3 regions of the Pseudomonas sp. PA1(2017) genome follow, and region 1 is predicted to be linked to each of the others. Evidence: predicted binding sites of a transcription regulator. Region 1 holds the regulator's gene; each other region holds the start of a gene.
What was found. The regulator sigma-54, encoded in region 1, starts transcription at its own class of promoters, with help from an activator protein. The targets are predictions, from matches to a motif close to ANTGGCATNNANNTTGCTNT.

Region 1 (7,331 bases):
GCATGGCCGTGGCCAGCGCCAACGACTTCGTGCGCCAGCACGCCCACGGCGTGACCCAGGCACGGGGCGGCGAAGGCGCTGCTCGTGAATTCTGTGAACTGATCATGCGCGGACAGGGCACGCTTGACGCCGCCCAATCCGTCTACCTGTAGGGCTCGCCGATGCTGCGCAAATTCCTCACTCCCGTCCTGCTGACCTTCGGCGCACTGCTGGTGGTGGCGGCCGGCTACTGGAACATCAACCCGGACAGCTTCTCCAGCGCGCCGCAGCACACCGGGCCGGAAAACCCCATCGATTTCTATGCGATCAACGCGCGCAGCGTGCAGTATCTGCCCGACGGTCGCATCCAGAACGACATGACCAGCGAAAAACTCGAGCACGTGCAGAGCACCGACACCACGCTGCTGACCGAACCGCGCATGAACCTGTTCCGCGGCACCGAGCTGCCCTGGAAGGTACGTAGCGCCCGTGGCGAAGTCGGCCCCGACGGCAACGAAGTCGAACTGATCGATCAGGTGCGCGTCGAGCGTACGGACGAAAAGGGCCGCCCCACTATACTCACCACCAGCCGCCTGACCGTATTCCCGCAGAAGGAATATGCGCAGACCCAGCAAGCCGTTAGAATCGACGCGGCCAATGGGGTGACCACGGCACAAGGAATGAAAGCGTACTTGAATGACGGCAGGATGATCCTGCAGTCCAACGTAAGAGGCCAGCATGAGGTTCGTTAAAACCCTCCCCCTACTTCTCAGCCTCGGCGCCACGCTCGGAAGCGTAAGCGCCTGGGCTCTGCCGAGTGACCGCGATCAACCGATCCGCGTGCAGGCCGACAGCGCTGAACTGGACGACAAACAAGGCGTGGCGGTATACCGCGGCGACGTGGTGATCACTCAGGGCACCATGAAGATCACCGGCGACACCGTCACCATCACCCAGAATGCGCAGGGTGAAGTCGACGTGTTCACCTCGGTGGGCAAACCTGCCTATTACGAGCAGAAGCCGGCCGCCGACAAGCAGATCGTCAAGGCGTACGGCCTGACCATCCAGTACTTCGCCGCCAACGAGCGCATCGTGCTGATCGATCAGGCTAAGGTCGTGCAGGAAGGCAACACCTTCGAAGGCGAGAAGATCGTCTACGACACGCGCCGTCAGATCGTAAACGCCGGCCGCGCCACCGGCACCAACGTGTCGAGCCCGCGCCCGCGCATCGACATGGTGATCCAGCCGCAGAAGAAGGCAGCCCCCGCTGCCGAGCAGGGCCAATAACCATGGCGACTCTCAAAGCCCAGCACCTGGCCAAGAGCTACAAGGGTCGCCAGGTCGTGCGCGACGTGAGCCTGAGCATCGAAAGCGGCCAGATCGTCGGTTTGCTCGGCCCCAACGGCGCCGGCAAGACCACGTGCTTCTACATGATCGTAGGCCTGGTACAGGCCGATCAGGGCCGCGTACTGATCGACGACCTCGACGTCAGCCACCAGCCGATGCACGGCCGCGCGCGCGCCGGGATTGGCTACCTGCCCCAGGAAGCCTCGATCTTCCGCAAGCTCAGCGTTTCCGACAACATCATGGCGATTCTGGAAACCCGTAAAGACCTCAACCGCGAACAGCGGCTGCAGGAACTCGAGAGCCTGCTGCAGGAATTCCACATCACTCATATTCGCGACAACCTGGGCATGAGCCTGTCCGGTGGTGAACGCCGCCGCGTCGAAATTGCCCGCGCCCTGGCCACCTCGCCGAAATTCATCCTGCTCGATGAACCCTTCGCCGGCGTGGACCCCATTTCGGTCGGTGATATCAAGCAGATCATTCACCACCTCAAGGCCAAGGGCATTGGCGTGCTGATTACCGATCACAACGTGCGCGAAACCCTGGACATCTGCGAAACCGCCTACATCGTCAGCGAGGGCCAGCTCATTGCCGAAGGCGATTCGGCGGCGATCCTGGCCAACCAGACTGTCAAGGACGTCTACCTGGGTCACGAATTCCGCCTGTAGCGGATCCCTCCCCATGAACCTCTGCAAGAGCCTGTTACCGTCCGAGCGACATCGAAACGAAATGGTAACAGGCTCTAGGCAAAGGGCTTGGATTCAGGCATATAATTTGCTTCCTAGTGGCGCTTCGTCGCCCTGTCGTGGATTACGTACAGACGCCGGATAAGGTCTGCAATGAAACCATCGCTAGTCCTGAAAATGGGCCAGCAGCTGACGATGACACCGCAGCTGCAACAAGCCATTCGCCTGCTCCAACTGTCGACCCTGGACCTGCAACAGGAAATCCAGGAGGCGCTGGAATCCAACCCGATGCTGGAGCGTCAGGAAGAAGGCGAAGACTTCGACAATTCCGACCCGATGGCCGATGGCGCCGAAAGCCCGACCTCGCCCGCCGCCCAGGAAGAGACCTTTCAGGAATCCAGCTTCCAGGAAAGCACCCAGACCGTCGACAACCTCGAAGAGGGTGAATGGGGCGAACGCATTCCCAACGAATTGCCCGTCGACACGGCCTGGGAAGACATCTACCAGACCAGCGCCAGCAGCCTGCCTAGCAACGATGATGACGAATGGGATTTCACCACCCGCACCTCATCCGGCGAGAGCCTGCAGAGCCATATGCTCTGGCAACTCAATCTGGCGCCCATGTCCGACAAGGACCGCCTGATCGCCGTGACGCTCATCGACTGCATCAACGACCAGGGCTATCTGGAGGAAACCCTCGACGAAATCGTCGAGTCGTTCGACCCCGAGCTGGACGTCGAGCTGGATGAAGTCGAAGCCGTTCTGCACCGTATCCAGCAGTTCGAGCCATCGGGCATCGCTGCACGGGATCTGCGCGAGTGCCTGCTCCTGCAACTGCGCCAACTGCCCGCCTCCACGCCCTGGCTCAGCGAAGCGCAGCGCCTGACCAGCGATTATCTGGATCTGCTCGGCAACCGTGACTACAGTCAGCTGATGCGCCGCATGAAACTCAAGGAAGATGAGCTGCGCCCGGTCATCGAGCTGATCCAGAGCCTCAACCCGCGACCCGGCTCGCAGATCGAGTCCAGCGAACCGGAGTACGTGGTGCCGGACGTGATCGTGCGCAAGCACAATGATCGCTGGCTGGTCGAGCTCAACCAGGAAGCCATGCCGCGTCTGCGCGTCAACGCCCAGTATGCCGGCTTCGTGAAGCGCGCCGACTCCAGCGCCGACAACACCTTCATGCGCAACCAGTTGCAGGAAGCACGCTGGTTCATCAAGAGCCTGCAGAGCCGCAACGAAACCCTTATGAAGGTCGCCACGCAGATCGTCGAGCACCAGCGCGGCTTCCTGGATTATGGCGACGAGGCGATGAAACCACTGGTACTGCACGACATCGCCGAGGCGGTAGGCATGCACGAGTCGACCATCTCCCGCGTCACCACCCAGAAGTACATGCACACACCGCGTGGCATTTACGAGCTGAAGTACTTCTTCTCCAGTCATGTCAGCACCTCCGAAGGCGGTGAATGTTCGTCGACCGCGATCCGCGCAATCATCAAAAAACTGGTCGCAGCGGAAAATGCGAAAAAGCCATTGAGCGACAGCAAGATCGCTGGTTTACTGGAAGCACAGGGCATTCAAGTGGCGCGCCGCACAGTCGCCAAGTACCGTGAATCGCTCGGTATAGCGCCTTCGAGCGAACGCAAGCGACTGATGTAAGGGAGCCCTTGTAGCGAAAGCGAAGCCCCAGTGTTCCTGCGGCGGGTTCAACACCCGCCACTCACACACGGCAACAAGGAGAAGCGGTATGCAAGTCAACATCAGTGGACACCAGCTGGATGTGACAGACGCACTACGCAGCTACATCGAAGAAAAGCTCGAGCGCCTCGAGCGACACTTCGACAAGATCACCAATGTGCAGGTCATCCTGGAGGTCGAGAAACTCAAGCAGAAAGTCGAAGCCACCTTGCACATCGCAGGAGGCGAAGTGGTGGCCAATGCCGAGCACGACGACATGTATGCAGCCATCGATCTACTCACCGACAAACTCGATCGCCAACTTATCAAGCACAAGGAAAAACAGCTCGATCGCCAGCAGGGCGCAATGGCCCGCTGAGTTCGTCCTTCTCCTATGATCCGACTTGAAACCATCCTGACCCCCGGCCGTTCCCTGGTGAACGTGCCGGGCGGCAGCAAGAAACGCGTCCTCGAACAGATAGCCAGCGTGATCGCGCGTGACCTGCCCGATCTCGATGGCCAGACCATCTATGAAAGCCTGATCGCCCGCGAGAAGCTCGGTTCGACTGGCTTCGGTAACGGCATCGCCATTCCCCACTGCCGCCTGCCCGGCTGTAGCACGCCGATCAGTGCCCTGCTCAAGCTGAGCACTGCGGTCGACTTCGACGCTATCGATGGCGCCCCCGTCGACCTGCTCTTCGTGCTGCTGGTTCCTGAGGCGGCCACCGACGAACACCTCGAACTGCTGCGCCAGATCGCCAGCATGTTCGACCGTGAGGATGTCCGCGAACGGCTTCGCCAGGCTCAAGACAGCGAATCCCTGTACCAGACCGTCGTGAACGTCCAGAACGGCCAATAGCCTGCGGGGTGAACCCATGCGCCTGATCATCGTCAGCGGTCGTTCCGGCTCGGGCAAGAGCACGGCGCTCGATGTGCTCGAAGACAATGGGTTCTATTGCATCGACAACCTGCCCGCTGGGTTGCTGCCAGAGCTGGCGGAGCGCGCATTACCCAACACCGAATTGCTGCATCCGCAGGTGGCGGTGTCCATCGACGCACGCAACCTGCCCAGCCAGCTCAGGCGCTTCGCCGAACTGCTCGATGAGGTTCGCTCGCGCAATATCCACTGTGATGTGCTGTACCTGGATGCCAGTGAGGAGACCCTGCTCAAGCGCTTCTCGGAAACCCGCCGCCGCCATCCACTGACCAACGATCAGCGCTCCCTGGCCGAGGCCATGGTCGCCGAGGTCAAGTTGCTGAGCCCGATCATCGACCGGGCCGACCTGAAGATCGATACCACGCACCTGAATCTGTATCAGTTGCGCGACATTCTCAAACTGCGCCTGCTCAACCAGTCAGAGCCAGGCACCGCCTATCTGATCGAATCGTTCGGCTTCAAGCGCGGCATGCCGGTGGACGCCGATCTGGTGTTCGACGTGCGCTGCCTGCCCAATCCTTACTGGAAACCCGAGCTGCGTGATTTCACCGGCCTGGAGCAGCCCGTAGAGGAATATCTGGCAGCACAGGCGGATGTCGAGGAAATGTATCAGGACATCTACACCTACCTGCACAAGTGGCTACCGCGCTTCGCCGCCAGCAACCGCTCCTACGTGACCGTGGGTATCGGCTGCACGGGTGGTCATCACCGCTCCGTCTATCTGGCCAATCGCCTGGGCCAGGCCCTCAAGCCGCTACTGAAGAACGTTCAGATCCGCCACCGCGACCTCAGTTAAGGAATTGCTGCGATGCCCGCCCGTGAAATCACCATCATCAACAAGCTCGGTCTGCATGCCCGGGCCGCCGCCAAGTTCGTTGGCGTCGCGGGGCGCTTTCCGTGCCAGATCAAGATTGGTCGTAGTGCCGAATCGATGGTCGACGGCAAGAGCATCATGGCGGTGATGATGCTGGCGGCAGGCAAAGGCACCAACGTGCACCTGCTGACCGAAGGTGAACGCGAGGACGAGGCGCTTCAGGCGCTGGTCGACCTGATCAACAACTACTTCGACGAAGGCGAATAACCGAGGCGCAGCCGCTCAGAGGAACCAGGCCGAAGCGCCGTCGAGGAGTTTGAGGGCGAGGATCAACCCGCCCGCAAAAACCACCATGAAACCCAATGCATAACGCAGCGAGCGGCGGTTGGCCACGATCAGCTCATGCAGTGGGCTCATGGATGCTCCCGAAAACGTGAATCACGCCAGCGCGGCTTGATAGCGACGGGCAACTTCCGCCCAATCGACCACGTTATAGAACGCGCCGATGTATTCCGGACGACGATTCTGGTAACGCAGGTAATAGGCGTGCTCCCACACGTCCAGGCCGAGGATCGGCGTGTTGCCGTTCATCAGCGGGCTGTCCTGGTTACCGGTACTTTCGACCACCAGCTTTTTCTGCGGCGTCACGCTGAGCCAGGCCCAGCCACTGCCGAAGCGGGTCAGTGCAGCCTTGGTGAAGGCTTCCTTGAACGCCTCGAAGCCACCCAACTGGCTGTCGATGGCCGCTTTCAGATCGCCCTGTGGCTCGCCGCCACCGCTGGTGCTCATCACCGTCCAGAACAGCGAGTGGTTAGCGTGACCGCCACCGTTGTTGATCACGGCACCGCGCTTGTCTTCCGGTACCTCCTTAAGACGGGTCAGCAGCTCCTCGACCGGCAACTCGCCCAGTGCGTTGCCTTCCAGCGCGGCATTGAGGTTGTTGACGTAAGTCTGATGGTGCTTGCTGTGGTGAATCTCCATGGTCTGCGCATCGATGTGCGGTTCCAGGGCATCGTAAGCATAAGGCAGAGCAGGCAGGCTATACGGCATGGTTTCACTCCTCTAATGGTACTGACGGGCGGCAGGCATCGGATGCGCTGCCGTTGACGCATCGCCGGACGCATGTGCCTCCAGCAATCGATCTGTACGGGGGTAGGCCCCGTGCTCAGCGACAAAGTTCAATACACCGGCGTAAGTGCGCCGGCTGTGATTCATGGCGGCCTGGCGCAGCGCAGGCGACAGGTGCGCGGCCGCCATGCAGTGCAACAGGTGTTCATGAGAGGCGCACAAATGCTCGGCCGCGCCCTCGGGGTGGCCGATCGTCAACTGCAGGTCGGCCAGGTTGTGCTGCGAGACGACGAACGCGGCCACCGCTGCATCGGCATCGCGCCAGCGCTCGAACAGCACCTGCGCCAGGGCGAGTGCCTGTAGATACTGCTCGCGCGCCTCGACCCAGCGGCCTTCGGCGAAGTAGCGGTTACCGGCTTCGATGAGTCGTTTCCACTGCTCCATGATCTGCCTCCTCGCCTGACGTCAGACACCGATGCGCTGCAACGCCTAGAGACCACCTTCGGTAAGGCGTTCAGGGTTGAGCAGTTGTTCCAGTTCGGCACGGCCCAGCTCGGTCATTTCCTCGGCTACATCGATGATGGGGCGGCCTTCGCGGTAGGCTTTCTTGGCGATTTCCGCAGCTTTCTGGTAGCCGATCAACGGATTGAGCGCGGTTACCAGAATCGGATTGCGCCCCAACGCTTCCTTGAGCTTGGGCTCGTTGACCTTGAAGCTGGCGATGGCGCGGTCGGCCAGCAGGCGGCTGACATTGGCCAGCAGCTCGATGCTGCCGAGCAGGTTGTGGGCGATGACCGGCAGCATGACGTTCAACTCGAAG
Region 2 (7,331 bases), on a different contig from region 1:
GGGGCCTGCACGGCCAGCCAGCCCTTACCGCCGATGGCGACGTCCAGATCGCGCCCGGTTTCCTGCAGCGTGCCGGGGGTGAAGTCGGTACCCGGCCGTTCGCTCATGGCGAATACACGAGAAGGCTGGCTCTCGCCGAAAATCGGCATCGAACGCGCCTGCTCGAAATCACGACGAAAACCGGTGGTGGAGATGTTCGCCAGATTGTTGGCGTGGGCACGCTGGGCCAACGTGTTGTTGTGGGCACCAGTCATGGAGACGTACAGCATTTTGTCCATGTTTTCCTCCGAGGTGGGCAACGCGCCCGCGACTCTGACAAAACCTCAATAGCAATACACGTGCCACATTTCAAAAACAATATTAAGCCTATGAATATAAAGGAATTTAATAAAACAAAAAGGCTCCCGAGGGAGCCTGTAATTTGTCGCTCGGCGAGCCGTTGCCGGTTTCGGCAACGGCTCCCTGACGCTTAACGCAGGTTGATGATGGTCTGCGTGATCGCACTCTCGGTTTCGATGGTCTTGGCGTTGGCCTGGTAGTTACGCTGCGCCACGATCAGGTTGACCAGTTGATCGGACAGTTCGACGTTGGAGTCTTCCAAAGCACCGGCCTGAAGCGTGCCCAGCGTGCCGCTTTTCGGCGTGCCGATCACCGGCTCCCCCGATTCGGAAGACTGCACCCATGCGGTTTTGCCAACCGGCGTCAGCCCCTGCATATTGGCGAAGTTAGCCAGAACCAGCTGACCTTGAACCTTGGTTTGACCGTTTGTATAGCGCGCAAACAACACACCAGTCTCGTCAATTTCCAGCCCGGCCAGCTCGCCCGTGCTGTAACCGTCCTGCACGACCTTGGCGACCGAGAAAGTGCTGTTGAACTGCGTAGAGCCGCGAAAATCGAACTTGATCGCAGCACTGGCCGCAGACCCATTGGGCGCCCAGGTCGTACCTTCGGCATTGGTCGGCGCAGCAGGCACCCAGCCATTCATGTTGATGGAACCATCGGGTGCGACCGTCAGCCCGGCGCTCAAATTAGCCGGATCAATGGCCTGCATTTTACCGGACGCATCGAACGTCACGCCGGCCGACAGCGCCTGAGTGCTGGTCGGATCAAGCGGATTACGGCCGTCGACCAGAATCTTCACATCCCAGCTGTTCGCACCCGTCTTCACGAAATACTGGGTGAAGGAGTGCGCGTTACCCTGGGCGTCGAAGATATTGACCGACGTGGAGCGGTTGTAACTGGTCGGGTCTGCCGGATTGAACGAGGCATTGGCCGCAGTCGTACCTGCCGTCGCACCCGCCGCATTCGCCGCCGCGAGCTCCGCCGGAGTGGCCGCCGCAGTAGCGGCCGCGATTTCAGCAGGAGTCGGATTGGGATTACCCGGCAAAAGCACGCCATTGAAGGCTGTCTGATAGGCCGTGTCGTAAGCACTCTGACGCAAAACGGGTACGGACTCAGTGGAGTTCAGGTTGAACGGCTGGGTGATGGTACTCGTCGAGCGCGGCGCCTGGCTGGCCGTTTCCACTCTCAGATTGCCGATGATGCCATTCTGCAGGTTGCCATTGGCGTCCACACCATAGCCCTGCAGGTTATGCCCGAAGTTGTTTACGATGAAACCTTCACGGTCGGTGCCGAAGTAGCCGGCACGGGTATAGCTGATATCGCCATTGTTGCTGGTACGGAAAAAACCGCTGCCATTGATGGCCAGATCCAGCGAGTTCTTCGTGTAGTTGATGTTGCCCTGGCTGAACAACTGAGACACGTCACTGAGCAGCACGCCGCTGCCGATCGGATTGGAGCCGCTGCTGAGCATGGACGAGGCATACAGGTCGGCAAACTCGGCGCGTGACTGCTTGAAGCCAGCGGTGCCGGCGTTGGCGATGTTGTTACCCGTTACGTTGAGGTCACTGGTCGCAGCACGCAGGCCACTAAGACCGATATTGAACGACATGAAAATTCTCCTTGCCGAAAACCCGGCATTTACAGCCTGTTAATTACTGACCAATGACCTGCACCTGGGACAACGGCACGTTGCCGATTCCTGCCAGGTTAAGCATCAATTCGTTGCCACCCAGGGTTACGCTGTCGACGTTGGCCGGCAACAGCGTGTAAAGCCCTTTGGTTTCGTTGCCGTACGTGGCCTGCGCCTCGAACCTGTAGGTACCTGGCTTCATGACGTTGCCGCTCGAGTCCTTGCCGTCCCAGATGAAGCTGACGTTGCCGGCCTGCTGCTCACCCAGGTTGATACGACTGACCACCGCGCCGGCGCTGTCGTAGACGTTGACGTACACGTTACTGCTGCTGGTCGGCAGCACGGCGCTGGCCTTGAAGCTCTCGCTGGTATCGACGACCGCCTTGTCGACCGGCACGATCACCTTGCGCCCGACCAACGAGGAAGCCTGGAGCGCCTGCGAAGACTGATAGCCGGACAGGATGGTCTCCATGCTCGAATTGAGCTTCTCGACCCCCTCAACGGTACTGAACTGCGCCAGCTGCGCGATGAACTCGCCATTGCCCTGGGGCTCCAGCGGGTTCTGGTTGTTCAGCTGGGCCACTAGCAGGTTGAGAAACTGATCCTTGCCCAGTTCCTTGTTCTGCGTGCTGTCCTGCTTGACCTGATACTTGTCCAGTACCGAACTGGAGCTGACGCCATCAACAGTGCTCATCTCTCACTCCCCGCTCACTGACCCAGAGTCAGCACGCGCTGCATCATCTGCTTGGCGGTGTTCATCATTTCCACGTTGGTCTGGAAGGCGCGGCTGGCAGAAATCATGTCCGCCATCTCCTCGACCACGTTGACGTTTGGGTAATACACGTAACCCGCCTCATCCGCCGCCGGATGATTGGGCTCGTAGCGCGGCATCAGGCTGCTCTGGTCCTCCACGATACCGAGCACCTGAACGCCGGCACCGGGTTGATCCTGATCGGCGAACAGCGAGCCGTGGGTGCCGCCCTGGGCATTCTGGAAAACGGTGGCGAACACCGGATGGCGTGCGCGATAGGTCTGGTCGATGCTCGACGAAACCGTTTCGGCGTTGGCAATGTTGCTGGAGATGGTATTGAGCCGAGTGCTCTGGGCGCTCATACCGGTTCCGGCGATATTGAAAACACTGGTGAGGGACATATCAGGCTCCTTTATTCACCACGCAGGGCGCTGACGAGCCCTTTGAATTTACTGTTGAGCAGCGTGAAGCTGGTCTGGAAAGCGACCGCGTTATCGGCGTAATTGGCCTGTTCCACCTGGGCATCGACGGTGTTCTGGTCGATGGAGGGCGCAGTAGGGGTGCGGTAAGCCAGCGCCGCATCACCCATTGGCACGCCTTCTGCTGCTATATGGCGGCTATTGGTGGTTTTAAGCCCCGAGTTGCCGCTACCGCCGCTCTTGGCGGCCTGCTGCGCCAGCACGGAGGCGAAATCCAGATCACGTGCCTTGTAGCCTGGGGTGTCGGCGTTGGCCATGTTGTTGGCCAACACCTCGGCACGCTGGGCACGAAAGCCCAGGGCCTTTTCATGAATGCCAAGTGCGCTGTCGAAACTGATGCTCATTTCAGGAACCTTTGCCGTAGCGGCTCGCCTGTTTACGTGCAGAGACCATAGCAAGGCATGTGCCAACTAAATTTTTTACTTATAAATCAGCAGGATCACCGAAAAGCAGCGGGCTTTCGCAGCAATAGCGGCAAAGCTTTTCCGCCGTTTGGCAAGGCAGGGGCGGCAATATCAACGGCGACTTGCCGCTTTTCTGACGCGACGGCGACAAAGCACCGTCGGATGAGCTGGAGCTGAAAAGAAAGCGGGATGCCCAGGCCTCCCGCTTTTCTCGATGGCGCAAGAATCACTTGGCCTTGTAGATGATGCCTGGGCTGCATTGCACCATCTGATACTTCTCGGGCAAGCCGTTGAGTGCTTCGGAGGCGCCGAGAAACAGATAGCCACCCGGCTTGAGCATGGCGTGAATGCGCGTGAGGATGTCCTTCTTCACTTCAGCCGAAAAATAGATCAGCACGTTGCGGCAAAACACGATATCGAACTTGCCGAGGCTGGCGTAGCTGTCGAGCAGATTGAGCGGGCGGAACTCCACGCGGCTCTTGATGGCCGGCTTCACCACCCAGCGCCCCGGCCCCTTGGGGTCGAAATAGCGCTGCAGACGCTCCTGGGCTAGGCCGCGGCCCATGGCCAGGCTGTCGTACTCGCCGGACTTGCAGTTGTTCAGCATGGTGGGCGACAGGTCGGTAGCCACGATCTGGATCCCGGCCTTGAGCTGACCGATGTTGCTACGCTCGAACTCATCGATGCTCATCGACAGCGAGTAAGGTTCCTGGCCCGAGGAGCAGGCGGCCGACCAGATACGCAGGCGCTGCCCTGGGTAGGCCTTGATCAGCTCGGGCAAGACGCGATTCTTGAGCACTTCGAACGGATAGGTGTCGCGAAACCAGAGGGTTTCGTTGGTGGTCATCGCATCGACCACCTGCTCGCGCAAACCACTGCGCGGCTGGTTCTGCATGCGCTGCACCAGCTCACCCAGGGTCTTGATGCCGTTGATTTCCATCAGCTTGTTCAACCGGCTGGAAACCAGGTATTGCTTGTTGCTGCCCAGCACGATGCCACAGGCTTTTTCCAGAAAGATCCGGAATTGCTCGAAATCCAAATTACCTGAAGACACTCGTGAGGCCTCGTCCATCTATTGAATCGGAAGCGGCGAACGCGGGTGAAGCGTTCGCCGGTTTGGCTGCCATTACCGAGCAACCCTGGTAACGCTGACGATCAGCCGGCCTTGATGCGATCCACCACCCGGGAAGCCAGATCATCCGGGCGGAACTTCGCCAGGAAGTCGTTGGCGCCCACCTTCTTCACCATGGCCTGGTTGAACACGCCGGACAGCGAAGTATGCAGCAGAATGTGCAGCTTCTGCATGCGCGGATCGGAACGGATCGCGGCGGTCAGGGTATAGCCGTCCATCTCCGGCATCTCGATGTCGGAGATGATCATCAACAACTCCTGCTCCGGCGACTTGCCCTCGGCAACCATGGCCTGCAGGTAATCAAGGGCCTGACGGCCATCGTTCAATGCCGTGACTTCCACGCCGACAGTCTGCAGGCAACGCATCACCTGCTTACGAGCCACAGAAGAATCGTCGACGATCAGCACATGCTGGCTGACGGCCTTGGTCTGCACCTCGACATCGATCACCCCAGCCGAGATCACCTCGGAAGTAGGCGCCACTTCGGCGAGAATCTTCTCTACATCGATGATCTCGACCAGTTTGTCATCCAGCCGCGTGACGGCCGTCAGGTAGTGATCGCGCCCGGTGCCCTTGGGTGGTGGGTGGATTTCTTCCCAGTTCATGTTGACGATGCGCTCGACCGAGCGCACCAGAAAACCCTGAACCTTGGTGTTGTACTCGGTGATGATGACGAAGCTGCCGTTGATGTCACCCAGCGGGCGCTTGCCGGTGGCAATCGACAGATCCAGAATCGGAATAGTGCCGCCACGGATGTTGGCCACGCCGCGAACCACCGGGCTCGACTTGGGCATGATGGTGAGTTTCGGGCACTGCAACACCTCCTTCACCTTGAAGACGTTGATCCCGTACAGCTGAGAGCCGTCGAGACGAAACAGCAGCAGTTCCAGGCGATTTTGCCCAACCAGCTGAGTTCGCTGGTTGACCGAATCCATCACACCGGCCATGTACGGGCTCCCAAGATTCCAGTAACACATCAGATTTGGTTAGCGTAGCAGGCGGCACGCGCCTTGCTTCGAACCAGACATGAATGCACGAATGACAATTATCCGACGCGCGATGGCCAAGAGCCTTCGTTGCCTGGCAGTTTTACCTGCTTTGATGGCGCTCGGCTATAGCACGCTGACAACTGCCTCCGTCACCCTGCCCGATCAGCTTATCGGCGAGACCCAGCTCTTTCTTGAGCAGGCAGTTGCAGACTATTTGCAGCGCAGCAATATTCAGGGGCGCCACGAGGTGCAGATCAACCGGCTCGACCCGCGCCTGCGCCTGCCCTTGTGCGACCAGCCGTTGACGGTCACCCTGGAAACGCCAGCCGAACCGGTCGGCCGGGTGACCATGCGAGTACGCTGTGACGGCACATCACCCTGGACGGTATTCGTCCCTGGGCAGGTTCGCCTCTACCGCGAAGTGGTGACCGTGGTACGCCCGATCAAACGTGAAGGCGTGCTCGGTGAAGGTGACCTGATGCTTGCCGAGCGCGACGTCGGCTTACTCAACCAGGGCTACATGATCGACCTGGAACAGGCGATCGGTCGCAAGAGCACCCGCCCGCTGCTACCCGATCAGGTGCTGTCGCCTACTTTCATCCGCCAGGCGGAAGTCATCCGCCGCGGCGATCAGGTGGTGATCAGCGCCCGCAGCGGCGGCATCAATGTGCGCATGCCCGGTGAAGCGCTTTCCGATGGCGCCGTGGGCAAGCAAATCAGCGTACGTAATCAGAGTTCGCAACGCGTGGTGCGCGCGCGAGTGACCGGCCCTGGGCAGGTTGAAGTATCGATGTGAGAATGCGTCCGGCCAACGGACTGGCTGACGGGCGAACGAGGCTGTTTTAGACTGTGCGAGCGACGCGACTTTTTTTGCCTAAAGTTTTTCCGGGCACAGCCGACACACTAGGCAAGCGTCCACACACCGTTAGAGGTTTTGCATCATGGTCATCGACTTCAACCGACTCAACAGCTCCACGCCAGCCAGCACCAATCGTGCGGGCAGCACCCAGGGCGGCAAGAACGAAGCCATCGACAACAAGGCTGCCGGCAGCACCGCTACGGCCCAGCCAGCGGCAACAGATAGCAAGAGCGGCGAGTCCGTTCAGCTGAGCAGCGAAGCGCAACAGCTGCAAAAAACCGTCGACAAGCTGCGCGATCAGCCTGCCGTCGATAGCGATCGAGTGGCCAAGCTGAAACAGGCTGTTGCCGACGGCAGTTACCAGGTCGACAGCCAGCGCGTTGCCAGCAAGCTGCTCAATTTCGAATCCCAGCGCTAGTCTTCCGGCTCGCACTGGGGTGTTGGACGCCCGGAAACCGACTTGATGCCAGTCCGCTGCTACAGCAGACGTGCGCCTAGCGGTTCCACTCCAGAGAGCCTGAACCATGAACATCACGCCCCTGCTCGACCTGTTCAACGAGGATATCGGCCACGCAGCGCAACTGCTTGAGCTGATCGAAGCCGAATATGAAGCCCTCGGCGAACATGACCTCAGCAAACTGCAGGAAATCCTGGCGAGCAAACAGCCGCTTCTGGCCACGCTCGACCAACACGGCAAGAGTCGCACGCAAGCGTTGGTAAACCTGCAGCTGAGTCCTGACCGCTC
Region 3 (7,331 bases), on a different contig from region 1:
CGGCCCACAGCAATGGCCGTTTCCCCAGGGCGCCGAATCCGGTACGCCGCGCCTCTACGGCGATGGCCGTTTCCCGAGCGCCAGCGGCCGGGCACGCTTTATCGCCGAGGCCTATCAACCGCCCAGGGAGCGACGCGATGCGCGCTATCCACTGACGCTCAATACCGGTCGGCTGCGCGATCAATGGCACGGCATGAGCCGCACAGGCACTGCATCACGACTGTTCGCCCATGTCGAGGAACCGCTATTGGGCCTGCATCCCCAGGATATGGCGCAGCGGCAGTTGCAGGACGGCGCACTGGTCGAAGTACGTAGCCGCCGCGGCGCACTGGTGGTGCGCGTACAGGCCGATGCCAGCCTGCAACCAGGCCAGGCATTCCTGCCCATGCACTGGGGCGACCGTTTTCTCAAGGGCCTGGGCATCAACGCCCTGACCCTGCCGGCGTTCGATGCGCTGTCCAAACAACCCGAGCTCAAGCATGCCGGCATCGAAGTACAGGCCATCGACCTGCCCTGGACCCTCCAGGCGCTGATCGAAGGTGACGTGCAGCAGCGCCTGGAGGCCCTGCGCCCGCTGTGCGACAGCTTCGCCTACGCCAGCTTCGGCCTGGTCGGCCGCGAGACGCCGGCGCTGGTGCTGCGCGCCGCCCATCATCACGCCCCTGCAGCGGATCTGCTCGATCAGTTGCACGAGCGCCTGAGCCTGAGCGATGGTCCGGTGACGCGCTACGACGACCCGCGCGATGAACAGGGCTGCATGCCCATTCACAAACGGGTGCGCATCGAAAAAGGCCGCCTGACCGGCTATTGCCTGAGCGGCGAAACCCGCGCGCGCAACTGGCTGCGTGAGCTCTGGCAAAACCAGACCTCGCTGGACGATGACACCGGTCGCGCCCTAAGGCGCTGGCTGCTGGCACCACTGGAGTCGCCGCCCGGGCAGACCACGACCCGCACCGGCAAAACCCTGTGCACCTGCATGAACGTCAGCGAGGCAGCCATCCGAGAAGGCATCGAACGCGGCTGCGACCTCAACGCACTGAAACAGAATCTTGGCTGCGGCACGCAGTGCGGCTCCTGCGTCCCGGAAATCAAACGCCTGCTGGCGCTAAAGACCCTCGAAGCCTGACGCAGATCAGATCGACCCGAACCATGAGGATTACCGTGATGAACCCAAGCGTATGGCTGATCGGCGCCGGCCCCGGCGACCCGGAACTGCTCACCCTCAAGGCGGTACGCGCCCTCGGTCTGGCCGACGTGGTGCTGATCGACGACCTGGTCAATCCGCAGGTCCTGGAGCACTGCCCCGGCGCCCGGGTAATTCACGTCGGCAAGCGCGGCGGCTGCCGCTCGACGCCCCAGGCCTTCATCCACCGCCTGATGCTGCGCTATGCCCGCCAGGGCAAGGTGGTGGCACGCCTCAAGGGCGGCGACCCGTGCATCTTCGGCCGTGGCGGCGAAGAGGCCGATTGGCTGGCCGCGCGCGGCGTGCAGTGCGAGATCGTCAATGGCATTACCGCCGGTCTCGCCGCCGCGACGCGTTGCGGTATCTCCTTGACCCTGCGCGGCGTGGCCCGCGGGGTGACGCTGGTCACCGCCCACACCCAGGACGGCAGCTCGCCCAACTGGCAGGCGCTGGCCCACAGTGGCACGACATTGGTGGTGTACATGGGCATCGCCACCCTGGCCGACACCCGCCAACACCTGCTGGATGCCGGCATGGTCGCGCACACCGCCGTGGCGATGATCGAGAACGCCTCCCTACCCGATCAGCGTGAATGCCGCAGCACCCTGCAGGCAATGGCCGACGACGCCCAGGCATTCGAGCTGAAAAGCCCGGCCATCCTGGTGATCGGCGACGTGGTCGGCGCCGCCATCCTGGCCGCTGAACAGCTGCAGGTGCAAAGCGCCTGAAATCAGCATAAGGACGGGCACGCCGTACCCTCGAGGTTGATCCCAAAGGGCCGTCGTAACGCGCCCTTGCCTGCCCGATTGGCTGCACCGCGCCAGAACTGGACTGCTATTTGCACCGTTGTGGTTCAACACTGCGACCAACAAGACGTTCCCATGCCTGATCACAAGATGCCCCCCACCCTGCGCTTCATGCTAGCCGCCCGCCGTTGCGAGCTGCAGGGCCTGGAGAGCCTGTCCGTCACCTGCGAGCTGGTCACCCGGATCAGCCAACTGGTGCACCAGTTGCAGAAGGAGCGCGGCTACTCGAACGTCTATCTGGGCAACCAGACGGATCACTACCTGCACCAACTTGATGCGCACAGTGCGGGTTCTGCCGCCGTAGAGCGCGAGGTGCACGACTGCTTTCTATCCATCGACACCGCCCAGGCCACTGCCGCCGACCGCGCCCGCCTGTTCAACCGCATCGCCTACGTGCTGCATGGCCTGGAGGAACTGCCCGGGCTGCGTCGGCGCATCCGCGAACGGCAATTGTCCCCAAGGCAGGCGACCCAGGCCTTCACCCGCCTGATCGGCGGGCTGCTGGCGGTGGTTTTCGAGGCGGCCGACACCGCTGCCGAGCCCGGCATAACCCGCGTTCTGGTGGCGCTGTTCAACTTCATGCAGGGCAAGGAACTCGCTGGCCAGGAACGCGCGGTCGGCGTCGAAGGCTTCTCCCGCGGGCATTTCGACGATGAATTGCAGGCTCGCCTGCTGCACCTGCAGGAAGGCCAGGAGCGCTGCTTCGACATCTTCGGCGAGTTTGCGGGCGACGAAGCCAATGCCCTGTGGCAGCAGATTCTCGGCACCGACACGGTTGCCCAGGTGAGCAGCCTGCGCGGAATCGCCAAGCGCACCTCGGCCATCGCCCAGGTGGATCCGGGTTTGTGCGAGCTGTGGTTCGAACTCAACACCAGGCGCATCGACGCCATGAAACAGGTGGAAAGCCACCTGACCCAATGCCTGCTCGAACGCTGCCGACGCAGCATCGCCGAAGCCCACGCCGACCTGGACAACCATCGCGCCCTACTCGGCCGCGTGGCGCAGATGGATGCCGGCAGCGATCAGGCGCTGCTGTTCAGTGTGCACAGCAGCACCCTCGACGCCCCGCCTCAGAACGCCGTGGGCAATCACCTGGCCCGCTCGGTACTGGACCTCCTGCACGAGCAGAATCAGCGCCTGCAGCAGGTCAGCGACGAGCTGCAGGAAACCCGCGAAACCCTAAACGAGCGCAAGCTGATCGAACGCGCCAAGAAGCTATTGATGACCGACTACGGCTTGAGCGAAGACGCAGCCTACGCCCGCCTGCGTCAATCGGCCATGGAGCGCAACATGCGCCTGGTCGATGTCGCCCAGAGCTTGCTCAGTTTTGCGGCGCGCAAGGCCCAGGAAAAGCCGCGAGCGGACAAGGGCCGGCGCAGCTGAGCGAGCGGCGGCTGTCGGCTGAGCATGGCCTCGCGCCTCTGGAGTGCCATGCAGCAATGGCTACAACGTGGCGCAAGCGGCTTTCTGTAGGGTGGACGACGCTTCACCTACGCGGCCCGACCCGTCCACCGCTCTGCGATCGCAATGGTGGATGAAAAGAGCGTCATCCACCCTACCTAGTTAGTAGCCCGGCGCTGAGCGTAGCGATGCCCGGGACGCGGTTTGCGCCACAAAGCCAGCGCCAATTCGGAAATCCATCCTGGGTATCGCTTCGCTCAACCCCAGGCTACGGGTCACCCTCCACATGCACCTGCGCCGCGCACTGAAGAGGCACCGCGCCCCGCTGCTGTGCGATCACAATGATCGTTCCCATGCTGCGTGATTGTGCGTGACCTAACCAAAGCGATCCGAAAAGCCTTCCCGCTCAATCAGTTAATACGCCGGTGCACACTGTTCAGCGGTGACCGCCTGGTCGTTGAATTCGGCGAAGCAATGGCTGGCATGCAACCTGCTATATCCCAAGCGAGAGGGCAGGCTCTGCCCCTCCACAATCCGAATTCCTGGACAACGGCGTCCACACTCGATGCAGCACAGCGCTGCCATGAGCGTGACGCCGTTTTTTTATGCGTGCTTTTTGGGGAGAACGAGATGGACGACACGCCACGCGCCGCCGACGAAAAAACCGGCCTGCCACGCCGCACCTTCCTCAAGCAGTCCATGGGGCTGCTCGGCGGCGGCGCCTTGATGAGCATGCTGCCGGCGGGCCTGAGCAGCGCGGTCTGGGCGGCGGGGACCGATGGCCTGGAAACCACCAAGGCCAAGCTCGGCTTCATCGCGCTCACCGATGCCGCACCGTTGTTCGTCGCCGAGGAGCTCGGGCTGTTCGCCAAGCACGGCATGACCGACGTCGAAGTGCTCAAGCAATCCTCCTGGGGCACCACCCGCGACAACCTGGTACTCGGTGCCGGCAGTGGCGGTATCGATGGCGCTCATATCCTCACGCCGATGCCTTACCTGATGGCCGCCGGCACGATCACCACCAACAACACGCCGCTGCCGATGGTCCTGCTGGCGCGCCTGAACCTCAATGGCCAGGGCATCTCGATCAGCAAGGAATACCAGGATCTCAAGCTCGGTACCGATGCCAGCGCCTTCAAACAGGCGGTCACCGCCAAGCAGGCCAAGGGCCAGAAGATCGCTGCGGCAATGACCTTCCCCGGCGGCACCCACGACCTCTGGCTGCGCTACTGGATGGCAGCTGGCGGCATCGAGCCGAACAAGGATTTGCCGACCGTGGTCATCCCGCCACCGCAGATGGTCGCCAACATGAAAGTCGGCAGCATGGATGCCTTCTGCGTCGGCGAGCCGTGGAACGCCCAGTTGATCAACCAGAACATCGGCTACAGCGCGGTGACCACCGGCGAGCTGTGGGCCAACCATCCGGAAAAAGCCCTTTCGCTGCGCGCCGACTACGTGAACGCCAATCCCAACGCGACCCGTGCCCTGCTCAAGGCGGTAATGGAAGCGCAGATGTTCTGCGAAGCCGCAGCCAACAAGGAGCAGGTCGCGGAAATCTGCGCCAAGCGCCGCTGGATCGGCGCGCCTGCCAAGGACCTGCTGGCGCGCCTGCAGGGCAACTTCGATTACGGCAACGGCCGCGTGGTTGAAAACAGCCCGCACCTGATGCGCTTCTGGAGCGAGTTCGCCTCCTATCCGTTCCAGAGCCACGACCTGTGGTTCCTCACCGAAAACAAGCGCTGGGGCTACCTGCCGAAGGATTTCGACAGCCAGGCGCTGATCGACCAGGTCAACCGCGAGGACATCTGGCGCCAGGCAGCGGCCGAGCTGGGCGTGCCCGCCGAGCAGATTCCCCAGAGCAAATCCCGCGGCGTCGAGACCTTCTTCGACGGCAAGACCTTCGACCCACAAAACCCGCAAGCCTATCTCGACAGCCTGGCCCTAAAGGCCTAACCGGAGAAACGCCATGAATGCGCCCGTCAAATCCCTGGCCCTGCCGGCCGGCGTCGTCGCCCCCAGTTGGCTCAAACGCCTGTCGAAAAACCTGATGCAGTCGGTGCTGCCGCCGCTGGTGATCACCGCTGCGCTGATGCTCGTCTGGCAACTCTTGTGCAGCGGCGCCAATGCCGCCCTGCCGCCGCCGAGCCAGGTCATCGAAGACACCTGGGAGCTGATCGTCAATCCGTTCTACGACAACGGCGGCACCGATGTCGGCATGGCCTGGCAACTGCTCGCCAGCCTGGAGCGCGTGGCTTACGGCTATGCCCTGGCGGTGGTGGTCGGCGTAGCCCTCGGCGTGCTGGTCGGCCAGTCGACCTGGGCGATGCGCGGCCTCGACCCGCTGTTCCAGATCCTGCGTACCGTGCCGCCGCTGGCCTGGCTGCCATTGTCGCTGGCCGGTTTCAAGGACAGCCACCCTTCGGCGCTGTTCGTGATCTTCATCACCGCCATCTGGCCGATCATCATCAATACCTCGGTGGGCATCCGCAACATTCCCGAGGACTACCGCAACGTCGCCAAGGTGCTGCGCCTCAACGGCGTGGAGTACTTCCAAAAGATCATGCTGCCGGCTGCCGCGCCGTACATCTTTTCCGGGCTGCGCATCGGTGTGGGCCTGTCGTGGCTGGCGATCATCGCCGCCGAGATGTTGATCGGCGGTGTGGGTATCGGCTTTTTCATCTGGGATGCGTGGAACGCCTCGCGCATCGGCGACATCATTCTCGCCCTGATCTACGTCGGCGTGGTCGGCTTCGTGCTCGACCGCCTGGTGCTGTTCGTCGGCAATCGCATCACCCGCGGCACATCGGCCTGAGGAGACAGACATGAGCAAGCACTACCTGAGCATCGAGCATGTGGAAAAGTACTTCGAGCGTGACGGCGTCACCTCCCACGTGCTGAACCAGATCAACCTCAACGTCGCGCGCGGCGAATACATCTCCATCATCGGCCACTCGGGCTGCGGCAAGTCGACGGTGCTCAATATCGTCGCCGGCCTGACCGATTCCAGCAGCGGTGCGGTGATTCTCGATGGTCGTGAGGTACGTGGCCCTGGCCCGGATCGCAGCCTGGTGTTCCAGAACCACTCGCTGCTGCCCTGGCTGACCGTGCAGGAAAACGTCGCCCTGGCCGTCGACAAGGTGTTCAAGCGCACCAAGAGCAAGGCCGAACGCCGTGACTGGACGCTGCATCATCTGGAGCTGGTAAGCATGGGCCACGCACTGCACAAGCGGCCCAACGAGATTTCCGGGGGCATGAAGCAACGTGTCGGGATCGCCCGCGCGCTGGCCATGGAACCCAAGGTGCTGCTGCTCGACGAGCCCTTCGGCGCGCTGGACGCCCTGACCCGCGCACACCTGCAGGATGAAGTGATGCGCATCCAGAGCGAGCTGCACAACACGGTGTTGATGATCACCCATGACGTCGATGAAGCCGTGCTGCTCTCCGACCGAATCGTGATGATGACCAACGGCCCATCGGCGACCATTGGCGAAATCCTCAGCATCGATCTACCGCGCCCGCGCGATCGCATCGCCCTGGCCGATGACCCACGCTACAACGCCTATCGCCACGCGGTACTGAGTTTTCTGCATGAAAAGCAGCGCAAGGTCGAACCCCTGCAACGGCGTACCGCTGCGCCGCAAGAGCCGGCCGACCAGCAGCGCGCACGGGCGTGAAGCGAAGGGCGGTCAGTCCTTGGCGATGCCGGTGATGGTGATGCCGAAGCGTTCTTCGAGCCGCACCGCGGGGGTCTGCTCCTCGTGGGGCTGCTCCTTCGGCTCGAGGGGTTCGAGATTCTCTTGAGCCCATTCGAGCAGCCAGGTCACCGCCTGCTCCAGGCTGGGTTTTTCCTTGGCTTTCACCTTGAGGACTTCGGCAGCTTCGTCTCGGCTATAGGTGATGATCCATCGGCTCATGGCGAGTCTCCAGCAGGTAACGGCACG

Region 2: the regulator sigma-54 is predicted to act here: its motif matches at 3,594-3,613, upstream of flgB (flagellar basal body rod protein FlgB).
Region 3: the regulator sigma-54 is predicted to act here: its motif matches at 3,868-3,887, upstream of BVH01_RS16470 (CmpA/NrtA family ABC transporter substrate-binding protein).

What each region holds. Positions count from the first base shown of each region.
Region 1 is NZ_MSXU01000002.1:74,253-81,583, forward strand. Features, by position in the region: gene BVH01_RS04600 (HAD family hydrolase) at 1-152, shown strand, start outside; gene lptC (LPS export ABC transporter periplasmic protein LptC) at 162-731, shown strand; gene lptA (lipopolysaccharide transport periplasmic protein LptA) at 718-1,266, shown strand; gene lptB (LPS export ABC transporter ATP-binding protein) at 1,269-1,994, shown strand; gene BVH01_RS04620 (RNA polymerase factor sigma-54) at 2,166-3,674, shown strand; gene hpf (ribosome hibernation-promoting factor, HPF/YfiA family) at 3,763-4,071, shown strand; gene ptsN (PTS IIA-like nitrogen regulatory protein PtsN) at 4,087-4,551, shown strand; gene rapZ (RNase adapter RapZ) at 4,568-5,425, shown strand; gene BVH01_RS04640 (HPr family phosphocarrier protein) at 5,438-5,710, shown strand; gene BVH01_RS24915 (hypothetical protein) at 5,726-5,860, opposite strand; gene BVH01_RS04645 (superoxide dismutase) at 5,882-6,493, opposite strand; gene BVH01_RS04650 (hypothetical protein) at 6,506-6,955, opposite strand; gene fumC (class II fumarate hydratase FumC) at 7,001-7,331, opposite strand, start outside.
Region 2 is NZ_MSXU01000010.1:42,942-50,272, forward strand. Features, by position in the region: gene BVH01_RS14735 (flagellar basal body rod protein FlgF) at 1-278, opposite strand, end outside; gene BVH01_RS14740 (flagellar hook protein FlgE) at 470-1,951, opposite strand; gene flgD (flagellar hook assembly protein FlgD) at 1,995-2,666, opposite strand; gene flgC (flagellar basal body rod protein FlgC) at 2,681-3,124, opposite strand; gene flgB (flagellar basal body rod protein FlgB) at 3,136-3,546, opposite strand; gene cheR (protein-glutamate O-methyltransferase CheR) at 3,833-4,660, opposite strand; gene BVH01_RS14765 (chemotaxis protein CheV) at 4,762-5,685, opposite strand; gene flgA (flagellar basal body P-ring formation chaperone FlgA) at 5,765-6,523, shown strand; gene flgM (flagellar biosynthesis anti-sigma factor FlgM) at 6,669-7,004, shown strand; gene BVH01_RS14780 (flagella synthesis protein FlgN) at 7,111-7,331, shown strand, end outside.
Region 3 is NZ_MSXU01000010.1:427,460-434,790, forward strand. Features, by position in the region: gene BVH01_RS16455 (molybdopterin-dependent oxidoreductase) at 1-1,126, shown strand, start outside; gene cobA (uroporphyrinogen-III C-methyltransferase) at 1,165-1,911, shown strand; gene BVH01_RS16465 (nitrate regulatory protein) at 2,065-3,372, shown strand; gene BVH01_RS16470 (CmpA/NrtA family ABC transporter substrate-binding protein) at 4,021-5,343, shown strand; gene ntrB (nitrate ABC transporter permease) at 5,357-6,202, shown strand; gene BVH01_RS16480 (ABC transporter ATP-binding protein) at 6,213-7,064, shown strand; gene BVH01_RS16485 (hypothetical protein) at 7,077-7,304, opposite strand.